DNA from 3 places in the Pseudomonas viridiflava genome. Region 2 is predicted to be linked to each of the others. Evidence: riboswitches for the same ligand, from Rfam matches in the RefSeq annotation. Region 2 holds a riboswitch; each other region holds the start of a gene.
The links. A riboswitch is a leader RNA that binds a small molecule or an ion and turns the genes downstream of it on or off. The one in region 2 is predicted to bind cobalamin.
Positions count from the first base shown of each region.

Region 1 (7,784 bases), 880 kb from region 2:
GGGCAGCCGGCATCTCGTTAGGCTCGACGCGATAGCGCCAGCGTTTTTCACCGTCTTCCTCGAATTCGCCTTTGAGCTCCGCGACGTTGGCGCGGAAACCCACCACTTCACGTTTGATCAGCACGTTCAGCCCGTCGCCGTTGGACAGCGGCTCGTGGGTGACGGCGATCAGGTCGCGCTTGCCCAGTTTCTCCACGTTGCCGACCAGCAGGCCGGTGAAGGTCGGCGTGTCGAACGCGCCGATGTCGATCTTGCGGTCGCTGACGAAATAATCGGTGCTGCCACGGTTGAAGGTCTTTTCCGGGTCCGGCACGAAGAAGTGTGCAGTACGGCCGCTGGAGGCGCGCGCCAGATCTGGGCGGTCTTCCAGAATATCGTCCAGACGCTGGCGGTAATACGCGGTGATGTTCTTGACGTAGCCCGCATCCTTGTAGCGTCCTTCGATCTTGAACGAGCGCACGCCTGCTTCGACCAAGGCACGCAGGTTGGCGCTCTGATTGTTGTCTTTCATCGACAGCAGGTGTTTTTCGAAGGCCACGACGCGACCCTGATCATCCTTCAGGGTGTACGGCAGGCGGCAGGCCTGGGAGCAGTCGCCACGGTTGGCGCTGCGGCCGTTCTGCGCGTGGGAGATGTTGCACTGCCCGGAGAACGCCACACACAGTGCGCCGTGAATGAAAAACTCGATGGCTGCGTCGGTTTCGTCGGCGATCTCGCGGATTTCCTGCAGGTTCAGCTCACGTGCCAGTACCAGCTGAGAGAAACCGGCCTGATCGAGAAACTTCGCCCGGCCCAGCGTGCGGATGTCGGTCTGGGTGCTGGCATGCAGCTCGATGGGCGGAATGTCCATGTCCAGGACGCCGAGGTCCTGCACGATCAATGCGTCCACGCCCGCGTCGTAGAGCTGGTGAATCAGCTTGCGGGCCGGTTCCAGCTCATCGTCATGCAGGATGGTGTTGATCGTGGTGAAGATGCGCGCGTGGTAGCGATGGGCGAACTTGACCAGTTCGGCGATATCGCTGACCTCGTTGCAGGCGTTGTGTCGTGCGCCGAAGCTTGGCCCGCCAATGTACACCGCGTCGGCGCCATGCAGAATGGCTTCACGGGCGATGCTCGTGTCCCGTGCGGGGCTGAGCAATTCCAGGTGGTGTTTGGGTAGGGACATGGCTACGGCATCCGACGGCGGGCAAAGCGCGCATTGTAGTGCCATGGGCCGCGCTGCGCACCTGCGCTGATCGCTGCTGCGGCATTTACTGACTGTCGGCGGGGGGAGGCGGCTGTTTCAGGGCGATCGCAGACGCAGAATCCGCGAGCCATCGAACGGGTCGGTCAGCCAGCGGCCCACCACCCCGAAGGTCTCCAGCAGCCGCTCGGGAGTCAGCACCTCGGCGGGTGCGCCCAGCGCGACCATGCGGCCCTTTTCCATGACCGCCACCCGGTCGCAGTCCAGCGCCTGATTCAGGTCATGCAGGGCGATGACCGTGGTCACCGGCAACGCCTTGACCAGACCGAGAATGGTCAACTGATGCTGGATATCCAGGTGATTGGTCGGCTCGTCCAGCAACAGGATGCCTGGCCTCTGTGCCAGCGCCCGTGCGATATGCACCCGTTGCCGCTCCCCGCCCGACAGGGTATGCCAGGCGCGCTTGATGAAAGGCAGCATGTCCACGTCCACCAGCGCCTGCCGAACGATACGGTCGTCGTTGTCGCTCCAGGGCGCCAGCGCCGACAACCATGGCGTGCGGCCCAGTTCAACGGCATCCAGTACCGTGATCGCGTCGCTGGTTTCTGCCTGTTGCTCGACCACCGCCAGCGCGCGGGCAATGTCGCGCCGGTTCAGGCTCGACAGAGGCCGTTCGCCGATCGTTACCTGACCGCTGGACGGCTTGTGGATGCCGGACAACAGCTTGAGCAGGGTCGATTTGCCCGAGCCATTCGGCCCCACGATGCCCAGCGTCTCGCCTTGCGCGATGCTCAGATCCACCTCGCGCAGCAGTGTTGCGCCACGGACCGAATAGCCAAGCCCCTTGCAACCGAGCGCTGGGGTGCCGATATCGGGAGTGAAGGCGTTCATCGTGTCCTGTTCCCTTGAATGAGGATCAGCGCAAACACCGGTGCGCCGATCAGGGCGGTGATCACCCCGATGGGCAGCGCCTGACCCTTGATCAGCGTGCGGGAAAGAATGTCCGCAGCGATCAGGAACAGCGCGCCGCTCAGGGCGCTCAGCGGCACCAGTCGGGCATGGCGCACGCCGGTGAGCATCCGTACAGCGTGGGGGATTACCAGACCGACAAAACCGATGGACCCCACAATCGAGACCATCACTGCCGTGACCAGTGCCGCAGTGGCGATCAACACGATCTGCACCCGCCGTACGGCGATTCCCAGAGACGCGGCGGAGTCACTGCCGAAGGTGAAGGCATCCAGTGCGCGCCGATGCCAGAGGCACACCAACAGGCCGAACAACGCTGCCGGAACAGCCATCCACACCGAAGGCCAGCGTACGCCACTCAGATTTCCCAGTAGCCAGAACATGATGCCGCGCGCCTGTTCGGAGCTGGCCGACTTGGTGATCAGGAACGAGGTCAGCGCGTTGAACAGTTGCGAGCCGGCAATGCCCGCCAGAATGATCTGCCCGGCGGCCGTGTTGCCTCGCGATGAGTGGGCGAGCAGGGCGACCAGAGAGAACGCCACCAGCGCACCGACAAAAGCGCCTGCCGACATGGAAATGACCCCGGCACCGAAACCCAGAATCGCGACCATGACTGCGCCGGTCGAGGCGCCTGCTGAGATGCCCAGCAGATAAGGATCGGCCAGCGGGTTGCGCAACAGCGACTGCAGCACCACGCCGCAAATGGCCAGCCCGGAACCGCAGGCAGCGGCGACGATGGCGCGGGTCAGCCGGTAGTTCCAGACGATGCCTTCATCGATGGGGTCCAGCGCGTAGCCCGCCGCCCACAGTTTATTGGCCAGCACCTGAAACACCACCTGCAGGCTGATCGAGGTTTCGCCAATGGCAGCGCCGACGATGATCGCCAGCACCAGCACTGCCGAGACCCAGATCACATGGCCGAGCGCGACGGGCAATCTCATGGAGTGGCGTTGAAGTGGTTGGCGGCGGCAGACAGCTCTTCGATGCCCGTGAACAGGCGCAGGCTGGCCTGCATGCCTTCGGCGTCGATGATCACGATGCGGTCATGCTTCACAGCGTCCATGTTGCGGGTCACCGGGTCAGATTTGAGGAATTCGATTTTCTTGCGGTAATCGTCGGCCGGGAAGCGACGACGGTCCATGCGGGCGATCACCAGGATGCTCGGGTTGGCCTTGGCGATGGTTTCCCAGCCAACAGTGGGCCACTCTTCGTCGGACTGGACGATGTTGCGCATCCCCAGATTATTGAGCATGAAGTCCGGAATACCCTTGCGACCCGCGACGAAAGGGTCGGCTTTCAGGTCGGAGCTTGAGAACCAGAACACAGCTGATACGTCTTTGTCGTGGTTCTGTTTGACGTTGGCCACTGCGGCGCTCAGACGGGCCTTGAGATCGGCGACCAGTTTGTCGCCGCGATCCTGCACGTCAAAGATTCGCGCCAGTTGCTCGATGCTCTTGTAGATGGTCTCGATGCGAAATGCCTCGAGGCGCGTGCCGTCGGCGCCAACCAGATTGTCCTTGCCTTCGCAGTCGGACGGCATGAGGTAGGTCGGGATTTTCAGTTCATGGAACTGCTCCCGCGTGCCGACTGCGCCTTGCTTGCCGACCATCCATTCCAGCTGCACGGCAACCAGTTCGGGACGTTTGCCGATCACTGCCTCAAAACTGGGTTCGTTGTTGGCCAGGCGCTCGACGTTGTCGTTCTGCTCTTTGAAGCGCGGCAATACATCGTTGAACCACAGGGAGGTGCCGACCAGTCTGTCCCCCAGGCCAAGCTCGTAAAGCATCTCCGTGCCCGACTGGCCGATGGTCACTGCTTTGGTCGGTGCATGCTCGAACGTCAGCGAGTAACCGCAGTTTTCAAGGGTCAGCGGATAGTGGGTCGGTGCGGCGAACGCAAGGCTTGAAAGGGTCAGGCTGGCAGCGAGTGCGGCAAGGCGGGGCAGTGACATGGAATGCGACCTCGATTCGAACGTGTGTCAGGGCGCACGCACAACAGGAAAACACATCCCTGCCTGCCGGAAACGGCAGCACTCGGCGCACTAAGGCCAGGCGCAAGGATGTCCTTCCCGGACACCCCGCCGGTTAGTGATTGATTCAGGTCGGCAGGTCTCCTGACTGGCACGTCATCGCCTGACTCCGGCCTTCCCGGGGATCACCCAGTGGCAGTGGTGGAGCTGGCTCGATGCCTACAGTTGCGGGGGCAGTTTCGTTTCGGCTCGTGGCGCGAGGCGGGCGAATTCCCTGTTAGTTCCTCTCGGAAACCGACGGGCGGCATGGTAAACGATAAGGGATGGGCTCGCTATGGCTTTGCACGCAGGCGTTGCAGGCTGTTGATCAGGTGCAGACGCATGGCTGCGCGGGCGGCGTCGCGATCCTGATGGGCCAGAGCGTCGAAGATCTGTTCCTGCTCGCGCTGCTGAATATGAGGATCGTCTTCCATCTGCAACGACGTGACGTTGCCGAAACCGCCGCGTGTGCGCGGCAGAATGCTGCTGCCCAGCTGGTTCATTACATCGGTGAAGAAACTGTTGGCGGTGCACAGGGAAATGCGGCGATGGAATTCGTAATCGGCCTGCAGGGTGTCCTGGCCGGTCCGTACGCAGCGGTGCAGTTCGTCGAGCGCCTGACGAATGGCGCTCAATTGCTCGGGCGTGCGACGTTGTGCAGCCAGCGCAGCGGCTTCGGGCTCCAGACTCAATCGCAGTTCAATGATCGCCACGGCGTCGCCAGGTGTGCCGATGGACAACTCGTCCGATTGATCGGCCCTGGCCTCGGAGGCGTCGACCACGAAGGTGCCGATGCCATGCCGGGTCTCGACCAGTCCTTCGGCCTGCAGGCGCGACATGGCTTCACGGACAACGGTACGACTGACCCCGGTTTCACGAATGATCACCTGTTCGGTGGGCAGCTTTTCGCCGCTCTGGATCTCGCCTTCGCGAATTTTGCGGGCGAATTCGGCGACCAATTGCTGGGTCAGGCTGGAACGGCGGCCTTTCGGGGATGCGGTAGGTTCCATGGCGGGTGATCAGGTCCGTGTCGGGGCGCTGAGTATAACCTCACTCAGGGCGTGTTTTGTGCGGGGATCGCAGCCTATACTCGGGTATTCGATAGACATGAGGCTGCAATGTCGGACAACGCGCTTTCCTCGCAAAAGAATCATCGCCGCCTGGCTGAAACCCTGGTTGACCGCTTTGCCCAGCGCATGCGTGACGGTGTGCTTCAGCGTGGCGAGAAGCTGCCTTCCGAACTCAATATCATGGAGGCCGAGGGCGTCAGCCGCACGGTGGTGCGCGATGCGTTGTCGCGGATGCAGGCGGCGGGGCTGGTGGAAACGCGTCATGGGGTCGGGACCTTCGTGCTCGATATGCCACCGCCGGAAGGGTTTTCCGTCGGGCCTGCCACCATTGTCACGGTGGCGGATGTACTGAACCTGCTTGAGTTTCGTCTGAGTCTTGAAGTCGAAGCGGCAGGTCTGGCGGCGCAACGACGCAGTCCTGAAGCATTGCTGGAGCTCAAGCGGGCCTTCGACGCGCTGCTGGAAGGGCCGCAGAAGTCCGGAACGACCATCAACGCCGACTTTCAGTTTCACCTCAAGATTGCCAAGGCGTCGGGCAATGCCTACCTGATCGATATCATGAAACACCTCGGCACCAAGCTGATTCCCCGCACCCGCATGAACTCGGCCTACACCGGCCAGAGCGACCGAAATGCCTATCTGGCTGGCATCAATGCCGAACACCGGCAGATCTACAACGCCATCGCCGAAGGCAACGTCGACGCCGCACGTTCGGCCATGTACCTGCACCTCAACGGCAGCCGCATGCGCCTGCGCAGGACACAGGCCCTGTACAGCGACTGACATCGAAGGGACGCAGAGCGTCCCGGTGTGCATGCCGACGCGGAGCATCGGCACGATCAACTTTGTCAGCCTTACGCTGATCGTTCCTCACGCTCCAGCGTGGGAATGCCTCTTGGGACGCTCCGCGTCCTGGCGACCTGCGGCAGTGCTCGGCCAGCCCTCAAAGAAAGTTGTACTGCACGCCCACCCGCAATCTCAGCTGGCGCTTGTCGTCCTCGGAGTTGACCTTGATGTCGCCGACTTCGAAAAACGGCACCCAGTTCTTGTCCCATTTGTACTTGAAGGCCGCATTCTGTTCGTAGTCGGTCTTGTCGTTGTCGTAGCGGATGTAGTCGGCGTCGAAGTAGGTGAACTGGTACTCGTATGACCAGGGGCCTTTGGTCGCGTAGTTGACCCAGACGTCGTAGCGGTTGACGGACTGATCGTTCATTTCATTGTCCGGCATGTCGCGGTTGACCCTGTCGCGGTCCAGCTTGATCGAGTCATACCGGTAGCGACCGGAAAGCGTGAGTTGATCGGTGACCTTGTAGCCGACCTTCAGCCCCATCTTGTAGGCCGTGGAGCGCTCGATGCTCTCCAGTGCGAGGGAAGGGGTCAGCAGCCATTTGTCATTGAGCTTGTGCTGATAACTCACCGTCAGTTCGTGGCCGTTGCCGACGGTGTTGTCGAACGCGACGTCCTGGCGATCACCCGCCGTTTTGTACTTCAGTTCACCTTCAAAGCCCCAGCCGCTGTCCAGCCGCGTGCCGAACTTGACCCGGTCGGCGTGCATGCGGGTGCTTTCTGCGTATTGGTGGCGATAGTTGATGTAGGCGCTGTCGGCATGGGTCCATGCGCTTGGGAACAGGGCGGCCAGGGAGAGCAAAGCGAATGATTTTTTCATTTTTTTATTCTTGTTCGAGTGAGAAAAAAGGTGTTTGAGGCAAATCGCAGGCAGCCGGACCCGATGGCCGATTCGGCCAGGGATCACGCTGTCAGCAGGGTTCGGTGGTGTGCAGGAGACCTGCAGCGGTCATCCGCTCGGGCGTACGTCCATGTCGCGACTGGCCTGGATCAGCAGTCGTGAGTAGTCGTGCTGCGCCTGATCGTTGCTCAACTGGCTGCTGTCGAGCGTCTCCACGACCTGACCCAGTTGCATGACGGCAACCCGGTCGCACAGGTGCGCGACCACGCCCAGGTCGTGCGTCACCATCAGGTAGGTCAGGCCCTGCTGCTGACGAAGGTCCGCCAGCAGGTTGAGGATTTCAGCCTGCACCGAGACGTCGAGCGCCGAAGTGGGTTCATCCAGCAACAATACGCGCGGCTCCAGAATCAGCGCTCTGGCAATCGCGACTCGCTGACGCTGGCCACCGGACAGTTGATGCGGATAACGAAAGCGGAAACTCTCGTTGAGGCCGACGCGGTTCAGCACGTCGCAGACGCGTCGGTCACGCTGGTCGATCTTGTGGATGCTCAGCGGTTCCTTGAGGGCCGCGTCAATGGTGTGACGCGGGTGTAACGAGGCGTAGGGGTCCTGGAACACCATCTGCACGGTGCGGTAGTGGCTGGCGTCGAGCTTGCGACCGACCTGCTGACCCGCGACGCTCAAGGCACCTGTCCAGTGGTGATACTGCCCGGCCAGACAGCGCAGCACAGTGGTCTTGCCCGACCCCGACTCGCCGACCAGTCCGAACGACTGACCCTGCTCGACCTGCAGGTTGACGTCGCGCAGCACCTGATTCAAAGCAGTGCCCGTGCCGAAGCTCAGGTTCAGTGAATTGACTTCAATCAT
Region 1 covers NZ_LT855380.1:2,483,414-2,491,197, forward strand. The annotation lists gene CFBP1590_RS11495 (peptidase U32 family protein) at 1-1,165, opposite strand, end outside; gene CFBP1590_RS11500 (ABC transporter ATP-binding protein) at 1,283-2,074, opposite strand; gene CFBP1590_RS11505 (FecCD family ABC transporter permease) at 2,071-3,093, opposite strand; gene CFBP1590_RS11510 (ABC transporter substrate-binding protein) at 3,090-4,103, opposite strand; cobalamin riboswitch at 4,239-4,435, opposite strand; gene CFBP1590_RS11515 (FadR/GntR family transcriptional regulator) at 4,454-5,170, opposite strand; gene CFBP1590_RS11520 (FadR/GntR family transcriptional regulator) at 5,279-6,013, shown strand; gene CFBP1590_RS11525 (oligogalacturonate-specific porin KdgM family protein) at 6,174-6,896, opposite strand; gene CFBP1590_RS11530 (ABC transporter ATP-binding protein) at 7,026-7,784, opposite strand, start outside.
Region 1: linked by a shared signal. The riboswitch ahead of CFBP1590_RS11510 (ABC transporter substrate-binding protein) and the one ahead of CFBP1590_RS15080 (CbtB domain-containing protein) in region 2 are both predicted to bind cobalamin.

Region 2 (7,784 bases):
CAGGAAGAGAAGCACTCACGGATGTAAGCGACCCCCAGTCCTGCCCGGTTCGCGGCGCTTCATCGTTGCGAAAACCCGAAGGTTTGCCGTCCGCCTGCTGGTCTGAACTCCGTGTGGCGCTGATGGCTGATATTCGTGAAAGAACAATAAGCGCCCGCCAGTTACTCGACGTCTATCAGAGCGCGTCGAATCGGCGGTTTTGGCGATGGGGTCGAGCGATGATTACCCATAAATGCCCCCCGACGACTAGGGTTAGTCCGTAGATCACACTTCATCCAACCTCAAGGAGCATTCATGCACCGCCTGGACTGGCTCATCGACCACATGGAACACAGCGACACGATGGCGCTGTGGCTGCATCGGCAGTTCACCTACGAGTTTGCGCAGCAATCGCTGGCCGACTGGGAGGAAGAGTTTGCCGAGGGGCAGTACAACAATGAGTGGAAATGCCTCATCGCGATTGAGGACGGGCAGTTGTTGGGTGGCGCAGCGTTTGCCGATAACGATCTATCTGACCGACCCGAGCTCGGACCTTGGCTAGCGTGCGTGTTTGTCAGGTCGGAAGCTCGGGGCAGGGGACTTGCAGCCGAGTTGATCGAAAGCATTTGCAGCCATGCCAAACGGAGTGGCGTAAACCGGTTGTACCTGCACACGCACGATCAGCAAACGTATTACGCCAAGCGTGGCTGGCATTTGCAGGAACGCTTTGATGCCTGGGGTATGGCGCAGTGGCTGATGTTTCGCGATTTGTAAAAACCGAGGCATCCGAAGTCGTCTAATCGATTAATCTCACCAGCCGCGGCTCCAGCGAAGACCCCTGCACATCGAGCAACGCCAAGGTCACCGGCAGTTTGAAACGACGCCGTCCCGCACTGCCGGGGTTGATGTACAACCGCTCCCCGCGCCATTCAATAAGCGGTTTGTGCGAATGCCCGGTGACCACCAGCCGTGTGCGCTCATCAAGCAGGGCAGGCACATCGGCGATGTCGTGTACCAGCAATACCTGCCAGCCGCTTAGTTCGAAAATCAGGTGATCGGCAATGTCGTTCGCCCAGGACGAATCCACGTCGTTATTGCCACGCACAATGTGCAACGGCGCGATTGCCTCGAGTTGCTCGACGATCTCTGCGCTGCCAATGTCTCCGGCGTGGATGATCTGCTTGCAACCTTGGAGCGCGTTGATCGCTTCCGGGCGGAGCAAACCGTGGGTGTCGGAAATGATGCCGATTTTCATGAGGGCCTCTTGGCGGGAGCTGAACCATTGGGACAGCTTTAATCGGCAAGCGTGCCTGTGAGTTGGCACTGCCACGACTTCATGCCGTCATCCCAAATGAGCGCTTGCGTGATAATTTTCAAAAGCGTACCGTAAGGTTCACTTATGAAGAGGGTCGCATCATGTTAGCCACTTCGAAAACGCGTCTGCTTCACGAGCCGATCAAGCCTGTCATCGGCACCCGGATTCTCAATACCAAAGAGGAGCTACTGAGCGGCGAGCTTGCGGACGAGATCCGCGGTTTGCTGGAGCAGCGGGGCGTGCTGGTTTTTCCGCGAATCGGTTTCAGCGATGCCGAGCAGATCGCGTTCACCCGCACGTTGGGCGCGTTTTCGGCAGAAGCCAGCGACGGTCAGAATGTCACCAAAATTACGCTGGATGCCAAGGTGAACCCGGCGGGTGCCGAGTTTCTGAAGGGTTCGCTTTATTGGCACATCGACGGCACCAGCAGTGATGTGCCCATCCTGGCCTCGCTTCTGGCCTGCAAGGTGACGGCGACCTGGGGTGGCAATACCGGGTTTTGCAATACGTATGCGGCTTATGAGGCGCTGTCTTCGGCGGACAAGCTGCGCTATGCCGGCATGCGTGTCGTGCACGCGCCCTGGTCGTCGCTGTTTTACTACAATCCTGAGCCGAGTCTGGCGACGTTCAAGGTCATGCAGGCCATTGGCGAGAAAGAACTGCCGCTGGTGTGGACGCATCGCTCAGGTCGCAAATCGCTGATTCTGGGCTGCACGGCGCAGCAGGTGGCAGGCGTCAGCCGGGCCGAGAGCGCACGTATTCTGGTCGAATTGCGGGAGTGGGCGACGGGTGATTCGTTCAGCTACAGCCACGAATGGCAGGTGGGTGATCTGGTGATCTGGGACAACACGGGCACCCTGCATCGTGCCGAGGCGTATGACCCGGAATGCGGGCGTTTGATGCATCGCACCAAGCTGCAAGGCGAGGAACCGTTTGAATGAGCCCCGACTGTGATGTTGTTCGAAAACAGACTCATGTGTACATTTACGCATTGACTCACACCATGCGTTCACATGTTCGCGACATTCGAGCGCTTACGCTCGGTCAGTCATCGGTGTAACGGGCCGTCATCAGTCGGCTGGAGGAGAGATCTATGCCCGGATCCATGCGCGGTACCAAGGAACCCATCGCGGGTGTGTTCGTATTGCTGTTGCTGGCTGCCGGAAGTTGGGCGGCGCAAGAGCCGTTTCCCCACTTTGGCAGCGATATCACGCCTGATTCGCAGGTGAATGAAAAGGTCCGTACACAGCCGGTCCAGTCACGTCAGCCGCCACCGGACGATCTGCGTCGTTTCAGTGACGCCGGATCCACGCCTGACTATTTCCATGCCGTTGCCAGCGCCCGCTGTTCGCCGAGCTCTGCCGCTAAGGTCTGAACAGATGGGCATGACCTGCCCGATATAATGATGAATCGCTGAACGTATCGTTTGCCAGCACGCGTCCTACCAGTATCAACGCGGTGCGCCGGAACCCCTTGGCCTGCACCTTTTCTTCGATGTCCGCCAGCGTGCCCTGTACCCAGTCCTGATCCGGCCAGCTTGCGCGATGCACCACGGCAATCGGGCAGTCCGCGCCGTAATGCGGTATGAGCTCTTCGATGATCCGGTGCAGATTGTTGACCCCCAGATGAATCGCCATCGTGGCCCGATGCTGAGCAAGGCTTGCCAATTCTTCGCCGGGCGGCATTGAGGTCTTGTCGGCGTAGCGGGTCAGAATCACGCTTTGCGAGATGTCCGGCAGGGTCAGCTCTGTGCCGAGCAACGCCGCACAAGCCGCCGTTGCCGTAACGCCTGGGATGATTTCAAAGGGAATGCCCAACTCGCGCAAATGACGGATCTGCTCGCCGATGGCGCCATACAGGCTTGGATCACCCGAATGCACGCGTGCCACGTCCTGGCCTTGCGCATGAGCGGTCTTGATCAGGTCGATGATCTGTTCCAGGTGCAGTTCGGCGCTATTGACCACCTGCACGGCCTGATTGCCCTCCAGCACCGCGACGGGCACCAGCGAGCCTGCGTAGATGATGACCGGGCAGCTGCGAATCAGGCGCTGGCCCTTGACGGTGATCAGCTCCGGGTCGCCGGGGCCTGCACCGATGAAAAAAACGGTCAAGGGAATCTCCTGAAATGAGTCATTGCCGGGATTATCCGCCGGTTGCGGGGCTGGTTGCCAAGGCAAATGTGGCGTGGGTGCTTTTCTGGCGTTCGATCACCAGTCCGGCAGTGCCATCACCCAATTGCGCCGCAAGGGCCAGCGCCGAACCTTCGGCGACGCCGTGACAGCCGGTGTGTTGCAGCACATTCGCCGAGCGATGGGTGAGGTGAAGATCCCAGTACACCAATTGCGCCGCGTTGAAGAACACCAGTGGCACGGCCAGTTGCCGCGCCAGCGCCAGCAGGCCGGGCTCTTCGCTTTTCAGGTCGATGGAGGCCAGCGCGGTGATGTCGCTCATGTCGAGTCCATGCGCATCGAGGTGGCGCTCCAGCAGTTCATGCAACTGCAGGGCAGAGCAACCGCGCCGACACCCCAGGCCCGCGACAATGACTGAAGCGGGCAGGGCGTTCGTCTGCTCAGGCCGGGTACGGTTCGGCATGCTGCAGATCGGCGTTGTTGCGGCGGAACAGCCAGGCGCTGATCAGGCCCAATGCTACCCAGAACACGGCATTGGTCAGCAGCGAAGCGATGATGAACTGCGATTCAAGTGCTTCAGGCGCGAGACTTTCATGAACCAGCGGCTGCGGTGCGCCAATCACATGAGGCGCAACCAGAATGGCAACGCCCAGCACTTTGAGCAGCAGGTTCTGACCGAAGATCAGCAGCGCGAGGCCAGCAGCGGTAGAGGCCGCGGTGCCAATCCACCAGAACTGACGCTGACCGAGTTCGGCCGCTGCGGTGCCCGGCAGTTCCGGTGGCAGGCCCAGGGTCGGAGCCAGCACGAAGACGGCGAAACCGGCCAGTCCCCATCCGGCGCCCTGAAGCGGGCTGCCCGGTGCGCGCAAGGTGTAAAGCCCGGCTAGCATCAGCGCAAAACCAACCGCGACCACCAGATTGCCACCGGTAGTAGACAGCACGCGCTGCCAGCCGTTTTCCGGTTCCCAGGCGGCTTCGTCATGTTCGTGACTGTGCTCGGCCGCAACGCCGCCAGCCTGTTCATGCACATGTTCGGCGGGTGCGTTTTCGTAGGTCTCGGCCTGTTGGATCAACGGGACGACCCATAAGCTTTGCAACAGGGTCAGCAGCAGCGCTGCGAGCAGGCCGGTGAAGCCTGCGGTGGAGGCGATTCGCTTGAACATTGTGTTGTCCTCAATGACAAGGGAAGGCGGCGCTGTGGCGGGTGTCGTGTGCCGCGTTGTGCACGGCGGCGATGTGCGAGAACCCGGCAAAGTACACCAGGCACGCGCCCAGCAGAGCGGCACTGATGGCGGCGGTGAGACGTTGCGTGCGGGTGGAGCTGGCTGCGGCCGAATGGCTGCTGCTGATGGTCGTCATGGCGTTCCCTCTGGAGACGTTGGGCGAAAGCGGGCCATGCGCACAGATACCCGCTGACGAACGTCAGAGGTTTCAATGGCGCCCGCCCACCGCGGGTGTGTCATTTACAAACGTAGCGGGCCGGTCTCCGGGCTCGCGAGGGGACGTGACAGCACTGTCCGTCCTTCAAAGTCACCTTCCCATGCCTGAGCACAGTGGATCTGACTTCCTCTCGCTTACCGTTGCGGGGGCAGCACCGGACTTGCTCAGCGATCTGAGCGCACCGGTTTCCCGTTTCACCCCGTGAGGGGCACCCGTAACAAGGTGCACAGGAGACCACGCGTGGCGGGGGATCGTCAATCTCAGCGATTGACCTGCCAGCGGTCACTGCGTAGCCTTGCCGGTTCGAGGTTCTTCGCTTGCAGCCCAGTGCGCAAGCGCAGCTAAGACGGGAATGCGGTCAATGCCGCAGCTGCCCCCGCAACTGTAAACGGTCATGTTCATCGCACAGCCACTGCCCAGGCGGGAAGGCGCGATGAGCGCGCGTTGGCAAGGCCCGAAAGCCTGCAATGCGCTGCCGTAAGCCAGGAGACCTGCCTCGAACCGGGCCAAGGCCTGCGAATTCTCACTACAACCGGGCGGGGTGATCCGGTGGCGATCTGATCCGCGTGCGTCGCACGTGGCTCTCGTCCTGTTTGCCCGCCGCATTGCCACAAGGGCATCTGATGAAAACACTGGCCAAGCTTCCCGTCACCATCGTCACCGGCTTCCTGGGCTCGGGCAAGACCACCCTGTTGCGGCACATGCTCGATAACGCCGAAGGGCGTCGCATTGCCGTGATCGTCAACGAATTCGGCGAGCTGGGTATCGACGGCGAAATCCTCAAGCAGTGCACCATCGGTTGTACCGAAGAGGAAGCCAACGGTCGTGTCTACGAGCTGGCCAACGGCTGCCTTTGCTGTACCGTTCAGGAAGAATTCTTCCCGGTGATGCGCGAGCTGGTTGCCCGTCGCGGCGATCTGGATCACATCCTGATCGAAACCAGCGGTCTGGCACTGCCAAAGCCCTTGGTTCAAGCCTTCCAGTGGCCGGAAATCCGCAACGCCTGCACGGTCGACGCGGTCATTACTGTCGTCGACAGCCCGGCAGTACTGGCGGGTACTTTTGCGGCCTTCCCGGATCAGGTCGATGCCCAGCGCAAGCTGGACCCGAACCTGGACCACGAGTCGCCGCTGCATGAGCTGTTCGCCGATCAACTGGCCAGTGCCGATCTGGTGATCCTCAACAAGGCCGACATGATCGACGCTGACGGTCTGGCCAGGGTTCGCGCCGAAGTCGCCGAAGAGTTGCCGCCTGCCGTCAAGGTGATCGAGGCCAGCAGTGGCCGTCTGCCGATCAGCGTCTTGCTGGGTGTCGGTGCCGAATCCGAAGTCCACATCGACGGTCGCAAGACGCACCATGACCATCACGACGGTGAAGACGATGATCACGATCACGACGCCTTCGATTCGATCTCCATCAAGCTGCCACAGGCCGATGAAGCAGTATTGCTCAAGGCGCTGACCCAACTGGTCGTGCAGCACGGCATCCTGCGGGTCAAAGGCTTCGCGGCGATTCCCGGCAAGCCGATGCGCCTGCTGATCCAGGGCGTGGGCACACGTTTCGACAAGCATTTCGACCGTGCCTGGCGCACCGACGAAGAGCGCCTGACCAATCTGGTGCTGATCGGCCAGGAACTGGACGCCGCCGCGCTGGAAGCTCAACTCAACGCTGCGATCGCAGGCTGACCCATGCACCTGCTGAGAACCCAGCCCGGCGGTTTTGTACCCGACGACAGCATCGCTGACCTGGGGCAGACCCCGGCCGATCTGGTGATTCTCTGCAGCGGCGATTCGAGCCTCGCGCTGCTCGCCGAAGCGGCCCGGCAGTTGCCGGAGGACTACCCCAGCCTGCGTCTGGCCAACCCGATGCAGGTGCAGAATCACGCGTCGGTCGACCTGTACGTCGACGACGTGCTGCGCTACGCCAAGGTCATCCTGCTGTCGTTGCATGGCGGCATCGGCTACTGGCGCTACGGCGTCGAGCGGTTGATGGAGCTGGCCGCGCAGGGCGTCACGGTGATTATGGTGCCGGGGTGTGACCGGCATGATCCGGAGCTGATCGACCTGAGCACCGTTGCAGCAACCGACTGCAACCGCCTTTGGCAGTTCCTGCGTCAGGGCGGTCTGCAGAATGCGCTGGATCTTTATAGCTGCATCGCCAGCACGTGGCTGGCGCGCGATTATTCATGGGCCGAACCCCAGCCGCTGCCACGCACCGCTATTTATCATCCGAAGCGGGCAACTGCCGGATTGGCTGACTGGCGGGCTGACTGGCGCAACGATCAGCCTGTTGCAGCGCTGCTGTTCTATCGTTCGCACCTGCAGGCCGCCAACACCGGGTTCATCGACGAGTTCTGCGAGCGACTGCAGGCGCAGGGCCTCAACCCTTTGCCGATCGCCGTCGCCAGCCTAAAGGAGGCTGGCTGCTTCACGCAGGTAGAAGACTGGCTGGATGAGGCCGGCGTCGAGCTGATCCTCAACACCACCGGCTTTGCCCAGTCGAGCCCGGAAGCGCCGCATTTGCGACCGTTTCGGCGCGATGTTCCGGTGATCCAGGCCATTTGTGCGCAAGACAACGAGCCTGCCTGGAGTGCCAGCGCACAAGGCCTGGGTGCCCGCGATCTGGCAATGCACATCGCCTTGCCGGAACTGGACGGACGCATCATCAGTCGCCCCATCAGTTTCAAGGACCTGGCATGGCGCAGCGAGCGCAGTCAGTCCGATGTGGTCTGCTATCGGGCGCATCCCGAGCGCATGGACTTCGTTGCCCAACTGGCACGACGCTGGATTCTGCTGGCGCGCCTGCCCAACGCCGACAAGCGTGTGGCGCTGATTCTCGCCAACTACCCGACCCGCGATGGCCGAATCGGCAACGGCGTCGGGCTGGACACGCCCGCCGCCGCGCTGAATATCCTGCGCGCC
Region 2 covers NZ_LT855380.1:3,362,133-3,369,916, reverse strand. The annotation lists gene CFBP1590_RS15120 (serine/threonine-protein kinase) at 1-263, shown strand, start outside; gene CFBP1590_RS15115 (GNAT family N-acetyltransferase) at 295-753, shown strand; gene CFBP1590_RS15110 (metallophosphoesterase family protein) at 776-1,234, opposite strand; gene CFBP1590_RS15105 (TauD/TfdA dioxygenase family protein) at 1,396-2,235, shown strand; gene CFBP1590_RS15100 (hypothetical protein) at 2,400-2,669, shown strand; gene cobM (precorrin-4 C(11)-methyltransferase) at 2,659-3,405, opposite strand; gene CFBP1590_RS15090 (cobalamin biosynthesis protein) at 3,437-3,886, opposite strand; gene CFBP1590_RS15085 (CbtA family protein) at 3,864-4,586, opposite strand; gene CFBP1590_RS15080 (CbtB domain-containing protein) at 4,597-4,782, opposite strand; cobalamin riboswitch at 4,884-5,094, opposite strand; cobalamin riboswitch at 5,153-5,376, shown strand; gene cobW (cobalamin biosynthesis protein CobW) at 5,487-6,548, shown strand; gene cobN (cobaltochelatase subunit CobN) at 6,552-7,784, shown strand, end outside.

Region 3 (7,784 bases), 1.7 Mb from region 2:
TGTTGGGGTTGACCACCACCAGTACATCAAGGCTGTCGAGGAAGTAATCCACTTCGTGCTCGCCGACCTCACGCACCACATAACCCTGCTTGCGCCAGGCATGCGCATGTTCGGCGTAGCACGGCGACAGCACGCCCACCCGACCCGCACTGCGCACTCGCGGCAGCGCCTGGATCGCCGCCTGCGAACCCGCAACAGGCAACACCTGTGACACGCCGTAATAGGCACAGGCGGCAGTCTCCAGACCATCATCGTTCTCGGGCAGGCGCGCCCAGGCACGCAAAGGAATGTCCGGTACCGGCGCGGACCACGGCGCGATGCCGGTGGACAGGTCCAGCCAGTCGGCCTGATTGATGCCATAGTGCTGCGCCGCAGCGCGCAGTCGTCCGCCGTGCTCAAGCATAGAATGCTGTCCCGACGCACAGCACCAGCAACCAGAGCCACACGCCGCGCTGCACCAGTTCCCAGCCACGGTCGATGGAGTCGGCATCAGCGGGTGCGCCTTCGCCCAATTGCGGACGCTGATGCAGCTCGCCGTGATAGATCGCCGCGCCACCCAATTCGACGCCCAGCGCGCCAGCACCGGCCGCCATCACCGGACCTGCATTGGGACTGTCCCAGGTCGGTCCCTGAGTGCGCCAGCATCGAAGTGCCAAACGGGTTTTGCCCAGCAGCGCGTAGGTCAGCGCCACCAGGCGTGCAGGAATATAGTTAAGCAGGTCATCGATCTTCGCCGCCGCCCAGCCGAAACGCTCGAAACGTTCGTTACGATAGCCCCACATGGCATCCAGCGTATTGCTCAGGCGATAGAGCACCACGCCTGGAACACCGGCCACGACAAACCAGAACAGCGCAGCAAATATTGCATCGCTGCCGTTTTCCAGCACCGACTCGGTGGCCGCGCGGGCGACTTCGGTCGCATCCAGTTCGCTGGTCTGGCGGCTGACCAGATAGCCGACGCGACGACGCGCCTCTTCCAGATCATCGCTGCGCAATGCCTGGGCCACCGGCTGCACATGCTCACCGAGGCTGCGCATGCCCAGCGCGCAATACAGCGCCAGAATCTCCACCAGCCAGCCCACGAACGGTGCCCAGCTCAGCAGCGTGGCCAGCAGTGTCAGCGGGATCACCGCCACGAACCAGGCCGTGACGCCATGGCTGCGCCAGCCCCGGCCGCCGCTGTTGAAGCGCTGCTCCAGACGATTGGCAAAGCGCCCGAACGCCACCAGCGGATGAGAGCGTTTCGGCTCGCCGAGCAGCGCATCCAGCGCAACTCCGGCCACGCTCAACAGCGCCACACTCATTGACTCACTCCCCATTGATTCTCATACAGCAGTTCACTCAGCGGACGCGCCTGCGCCCAGCCTTCCAGCACCAGCATGGGTGCGGGATAGAATTCCTTTACCGGGCCCAGGCAGAGAATCGCCAGCGGCTTTGCGCCTTCCGGCATCGCCAACAGATCGGCCAGTGCGTCAGGGTCGAACAGCGACACCCAGCCCATGCCCAGCCCTTCGGCGCGTGCAGCCAGCCACAGGTTCTGAATCGCGCAGGACAACGACGCCATGTCCATTTCCGGCAGGGTGCGACGACCAAAGATGTGCTGCTCGCGACCTTCCATCAGCGCGGCAACCAGCACCTCGGCGCAGTCGTTGATGCCTTCGACCTTAAGCTTCATGAACTCGTCGGTCCGCTCGCCCAGTGCCTCGGCCGTGCGGACCCGCTCTTCTTCGACCTGCGCCTGCATCCTGACGCGCAGCGCCGGGTCGCTGATCCGAATGAACCGCCAGGGCTGCATCAGGCCAACGCTGGGTGCCTGGTGTGCAGCCTCCAGCAAACGGGCGAGCAGTTCGGGCGCCACGCTGCCACCGACGAAGTGCCGCATGTCGCGGCGCTCGGCAATGGCGCGGTACACCGCTGCCCGCTCTTCATCATTGAACGCATGTTCGGTCATGGCTTGAACAGGGCCGCAATCGCCTGGGGACAGGACGGAAAATAGAAATGGATGTAGGAAGCAGTCAGGCGACCCTCGCGATAAACCGCTTCCGCCCCGCGCCCGCCGTTGGGGCTGACGCCTCGGCCAATCGGCTGCAGTTCGGTGGTGGTCAGCGAATGGTGATAGGTGTGACCGCGCAACTCGCCTTCCGGCATCTCGACCGCCTGCAACGCCAGCGCCGCCAGCCGTTTCTGCATGGCCGCTTCGCCCGCCAGCAGGCCAACCAGTTCAGCGCGCACGCCTTCAACATCGGTCAGGGCTTCCAGCAGATACAGCATGCCGCCGCATTCGGCCAGCGTGGGTTTGCCGGCCGCATGGTGCGCGCGGATGTCGGCCAGCATCGTGGTGTTGGCAGACAGTTCGACGTGATGCAACTCGGGATAGCCGCCGGGCAAGTACAGGCTGTCTGCTTCAGGCAGATGGCTGTCGCGGATCGGTGAGAAGAAGCTCAGTTCCGCGCCCATGTTGCGCAGCAGATCGAGACTCGCGCCGTAGGTGAACGCAAACGCTCCATCGCGAGCCACGGCAATCCGCACCCCGTCCAGCCAGCGCTCGACATGAACCGGTTCTGGCGCAGTGAACGTGACCGCAGGCGGCAAGGCCACCTCGCAGGTGGTGGCCAGGGCCGCAGCGGCCATGTCCAGACGCAGGTCCAGGTCGTTGAGTTCGTCGGCCTGCACCAGCCCCAAATGGCGACTGGGCAGTTCGAAGCCGGTTTCACGAGACAGCGCGCCATACCAGCGCAGGCCTTCGGTCAGGCTGTTTTCCAGCAACTGCGCATGACGCACGGTGCCCACGCGGTTGGCCAGCACGCCGGCAAACGGCAGGTCAGGCTGATAGCGCGCCAGCCCCAGCGCCAGAGCACCGAAGGTCTGGGCCATCGCCGTGCCGTCAATCACGCCGAGGACCGGTACGCCGAAGTGGCGCGCCAGATCAGCACTGGACGGCGTGCCGTCGAACAAGCCCATCACGCCTTCGATCAGGATCAGGTCCGCGTCTTCGGCGGCTTCCCACAGAAGGCGACGGCTCTCGTCGGCGCCGACCATCCACAGGTCCAGCTGAAACACCGGCGCCCCGCTCGCCCGCTCGAGAATCATCGGATCGAGAAAGTCCGGGCCACACTTGAAGACCCGTACCTTGCGCCCCTGATTACGGTGCAGGCGTGCCAGTGCTGCGGTGACGGTGGTCTTGCCCTGACCGGAGGCCGGTGCAGCGATCAGTACTGCCGGGCAATCCCTGGGGCTTCTCATGACCGGATGCTCATAACGGAATGGCTCACAGTTCGATACCTTTCTGCGCCCGGATGCCGGACTGGAATGCATGTTTGACCACGCCGATATCCGAGACGGTATCCGCGAGGTCGATCAATTCGGGTTTTGCGCCACGGCCGGTCACCACCACATGCTGCATGGGCGGACGGGCCTGCAGATCGGTCAAAACCTGCTCAAGGTCCAGATAGCCGTGCTTGAGAGCGATGTTCAGTTCGTCGAGCACCACCAGACCGATAGCCGGGTCGCGCAGCATTTCCAGACTCACGGCCCAGGCAGCCTCGGCGGCCGCGATATCGCGCTGACGATCCTGGGTTTCCCAAGTGAAGCCCTCGCCCATCACGTGATAGCGCACCTGCTCGGGGAAGCGGCGGAAAAACATTTCCTCGCCTGTGCTGTTGCGCCCCTTGATGAACTGCACCACGCCGCACTGCATGCCATGGCCCATGGCCCGCGCAAGCATGCCGAACGCCGAGCTGCTCTTGCCCTTGCCATTGCCGGACAACACCAGCAACAGGCCGCATTCATTGGGCGAGCTGGCGATACGTTCGTCCATCACGGCTTTCTTGCGCTGCATGCGCGCCAGATGGCGTTCGTCGCGTTCGGGGGATTCGTTCATCTCGGCTCTCCGCTCGGGGGGTCGCGAAAGCAGACGGAAGGACAGCACTGAACAGCACGGCAACGCCCTGCACAGAGCATCACCCTCCGTGATGCAATTGAGTATTTCAGGCCGGTCTCCGGGCTCATGAGCGGGTCATCCGGGCTGCACGCCTTCCCGCGTCGAAACGCAGTGGCACGATGCACAGCCTTGACTCATTTACCGTTGCGGGGGCAGCGCCGGAATCGGATCGTCAGACCCTCACCGGCTTCCCTGTTTCACCCTGCCAATCGGGAGGATTGCAGAGCACCTGAAACAAACCGCGAAGGGTAGAGGGTTGGGGGTGGAGCGTCAATCGACACCGCAGTACACAGGGCATAAAGGCCATTCACTTGCATGACGCCGCCGGATGGTGGCTCGCAATTGAACCTCGGCGGTCAGGGTGTCTCTATCCCTTACTGGACCAAGCCTTTGTCGATGGAGATTCACGATGTTCAAAATCAGACCACAGTACGCTGTACTGCTTCTGCTCGCAGGCGGCCTCGCGGCGTGCGGCGAGTCTTCGACCTTGCAGGTCTCGGATGGAACAGGGCCTTCTCCAAAACTGCCGGAGCCGAACAAGACGCTGATTCCGACGGTCAACATCGCCCCGGCCATCGGCTGGGAAAAGGACGCAAAACCGGTGGCCGCGCCAGGCATCCAGGTTGGCGCCTTCGCTGAACATCTGGATCACCCGCGCTGGCTGTACGTGCTGCCCAACGGCGACGTACTGGTCGCGGAAACCAACTCACCGGCCAAGCCGGATGACGGCAAAGGCATCCGTGGCTGGGTCATGGAGAAGGTCATGGGCCGCGCCGGTGCGGGCGTACCGAGCGCCAACCGCATTACCCTGCTGCGCGACACGAACAACGACGGCGTGGCCGAAACCCGCAGCGTCTTTCTGCAGAACCTCAATTCGCCGTTCGGCATGACGCTGGTGGGCAACAAGCTGTACGTGGCCGACACCGACCGCCTGATCAGTTTCCCGTATGAAAACGGCCAGACCTCGATCAGCGCCCAGCCGACCAAAGTGGTCGACCTGCCGGGCGGCACGCTGAATCACCACTGGACCAAGAACGTCATCGCCAGCAAGGACGGCAGCAAGCTGTACGTGACGGTCGGCTCCAACAGTAACGTGGCCGAGAACGGCATGGACAAGGAGGAAGGCCGTGCGGCGATCTGGGAAGTGGACGCTGCCACCGGCAATCACCGCATCTTCGCCTCGGGGCTGCGCAACCCCAACGGGATGGATTGGGAGCCAACCACTGGAAAACTGTGGACAGCCGTCAACGAGCGTGACGAGATCGGCAGCGATCTGGTGCCCGATTACGTGACCTCGGTGCAGGACGGCGGCTTCTATGGCTGGCCTTACAGTTACTACGGCCAGCACGTGGACGAGCGCGTCAAACCGCAGAACCCGGCACTGGTCGCCAAGGCCATCGCCCCCGATTATGCGGTCGGCCCGCACACAGCATCACTGGGGCTGGTCTTCGCCGACGGCAAGACGCTGGCAGCGCCGTTCAACGAAGGCCTGTTCATCGGCCAGCATGGTTCGTGGAACCGCAAACCGCACAGTGGTTATAAGGTGGTGTTCGTGCCCTTCAGCGGCGGCAAACCCAACGGCGCGCCTGTCGACGTGCTGACCGGCTTCCTCAACAGCGACGAAAAGGCCATGGGCCGTCCGGTAGGCGTGGTCAATGACCATCGCGGCGGATTGCTGGTGGCGGATGATGTGGGCAACAAGATCTGGCGCGTGACGTCGGCGAAGGCGGCTCAATAATGCAGTGACGCTCAGAGCCGGACGCGGAGCGTCCTGAGAGGCATTCCCACGCAGAGCATGGGAACGATCATGGTCTCAAGCACACTGATCGTGCCCATCGCTCCGCGTGGGCATGCCGCCCGTGACGCTCTGCGTCACAAATGGCACAGACTGCGGACTCAGTGAGCCGAGCGCATGACGTCGAAAACGCTGGAGCTTGGGCACACATCTGCGCCACATTCGAGAGCGGACGCGGAGCGTCCTGGGAGGCATTCCCACGCAGAGCGTAGGAACGATCATGGTCTCAAGCACACTGATCGTGCCCATCGCTCCGCGTGGGCATGCCGCCCGTGACGCTCTGCGTCACAAATGGCACAGACTGCGGACTCAGTGAGTCGAGCGCATGACGTCGAAAACGCTGGAGCTTGGGCACACATCTGCGCCACATTCGAGAGCGGACGCGGAGCGTCCTGGGAGGCATTCCCACGCAGAGCGTAGGAACGATCACCACTTACTGAATGAACGTGGCTTTTCCCACAATCCGCTGTTATCTGCACAACAGCGGCAGAAGCTTGCGGCATCAGCGATCAAGGACGATTCTGTGCCAGGTCCGACGGCTGAATCACGCGCTTGGCGTTGAGGTAGGCTTTCTGCCAATACGGCTTGTCGAGGCTGTCGAGTTTGACCGTGCCGCCGGTCGCTGGGGCATGTACGAAGCGGCCTTCGCCGACGTAGATCCCTGCATGGGAAACCTGCGAGCCGCCCGAGGTGGCGAAGAACACCAGATCCCCTGACTGCAGCTGTTCACGGCGCACATTCGGCGCGCCCATCACCACCATGTCACGCGTGGAGCGCGGCAGGGAAATCCCCGCAGCGTCGCGGTACACATAGCCGATCAGGCCACTGCAATCGAAACCCGAATCCGGCGTGTTGCCACCCCAACGATAGGGCGTGCCGACCAGCCCCAATGCGCGAAACAGCACATCTTCGGCGGCCTGGGAAAGAATCTGGGGGGGAGCAGTTACCACCGGACGCTGAACGATCCGGGGCTGGGGAGGCGGCGGTGCGCTGGCGCAGGCGCCAAGCAACGCGGCAATAGAGATAACCATCAGGCGCAAAGCAATCGACATAACCACAACAACCTGATCCGGATGCGGCTTACGCTGCCGAGAAGCTCAAAAACGAAAACAGGCCATCGGCCTGTCTGCGTTTTCCATATTTCATTTACTTACGGCGTTTTACTGCGGTCTTGACTGTAGTCGATGTCATCGCCGTTGTCTGCGTGGCAACTGCTGGCGTCTTCACGGCTACGGCACCGGGTGCCATTGCCAGAGGACGCTTGGCTTCGATAAAGGTCTTGCTCCAGTAAGCGTCATCGAGGCTGTCGATGCGTACACCACCGCTGCGGCGGCTGCTGGAGTGGATGAACTGATCGTTACCGGCGTAGATCGCTGCGTGGCTGACGCGACCACGGCCGCGTGTGCTGAAGAACAGCAGATCACCCGGCTTGAGGTTGTTGCGCGAGACCAGAGGCGCATCGACGTTGATCATTTCACGCGTCGAGCGCGGCAGGTTCATGCCAGCCTCTTCGCGGAACAGGAAACCGATGAAGCCGCTGCAATCGAAACCCGAACGGGTCGAAGTGCCGCCGAACTGGTAACGCGTACCGATCAGGGCCTTGCCACGTTCAAGGATGCTGTCGGCCAGAACCGGCAGTTTGTAGGATTGGTTGTCAGCAAACTGGGCCAGTTCGTCTTCAGTGGCCATCTCGTCCTGCAGGGCGGCGGCATCGGCGCGGCGGGCAGCGGACTGGGCGGTGACGGTGTTCTGATAACGAGGCGCTTGCTGAGCCTGTTCTTGCTGAGAAACCGGCATATTGGCCGAGCAACCGAACAGGAATGTGACGAGTGCGAGGGGCACGAGGGGTGCGAAGCGAACAACTAGCATGGGCACGACCGTGGCTGAACTGTTAAGAAGGCGAGACTATGCCTTCTATCCAAGTCATTTGCAAATTCAATCGAACTAAATGTGACTTATGAGTTTTTCCATGACATGTGCCGCCCGGCACTTCAAAAACACGTCCATTTGCGCGCTGTGATCGGTCGCCTCAGGATTGATTTCTGCCGT
Region 3 covers NZ_LT855380.1:1,613,897-1,621,680, reverse strand. The annotation lists gene cobD (threonine-phosphate decarboxylase CobD) at 1-403, opposite strand, end outside; gene cbiB (adenosylcobinamide-phosphate synthase CbiB) at 396-1,304, opposite strand; gene bluB (5,6-dimethylbenzimidazole synthase) at 1,301-1,951, opposite strand; gene CFBP1590_RS07665 (cobyrinic acid a,c-diamide synthase CobB) at 1,948-3,243, opposite strand; gene cobO (cob(I)yrinic acid a,c-diamide adenosyltransferase) at 3,269-3,880, opposite strand; cobalamin riboswitch at 3,973-4,188, opposite strand; gene CFBP1590_RS07655 (PQQ-dependent sugar dehydrogenase) at 4,350-5,678, shown strand; gene CFBP1590_RS07650 (C40 family peptidase) at 6,245-6,787, opposite strand; gene CFBP1590_RS07645 (C40 family peptidase) at 6,882-7,604, opposite strand; gene CFBP1590_RS07640 (NAD-dependent deacylase) at 7,680-7,784, opposite strand, start outside.
Region 3: linked by a shared signal. The riboswitch ahead of cobO (cob(I)yrinic acid a,c-diamide adenosyltransferase) and the one ahead of CFBP1590_RS15080 (CbtB domain-containing protein) in region 2 are both predicted to bind cobalamin.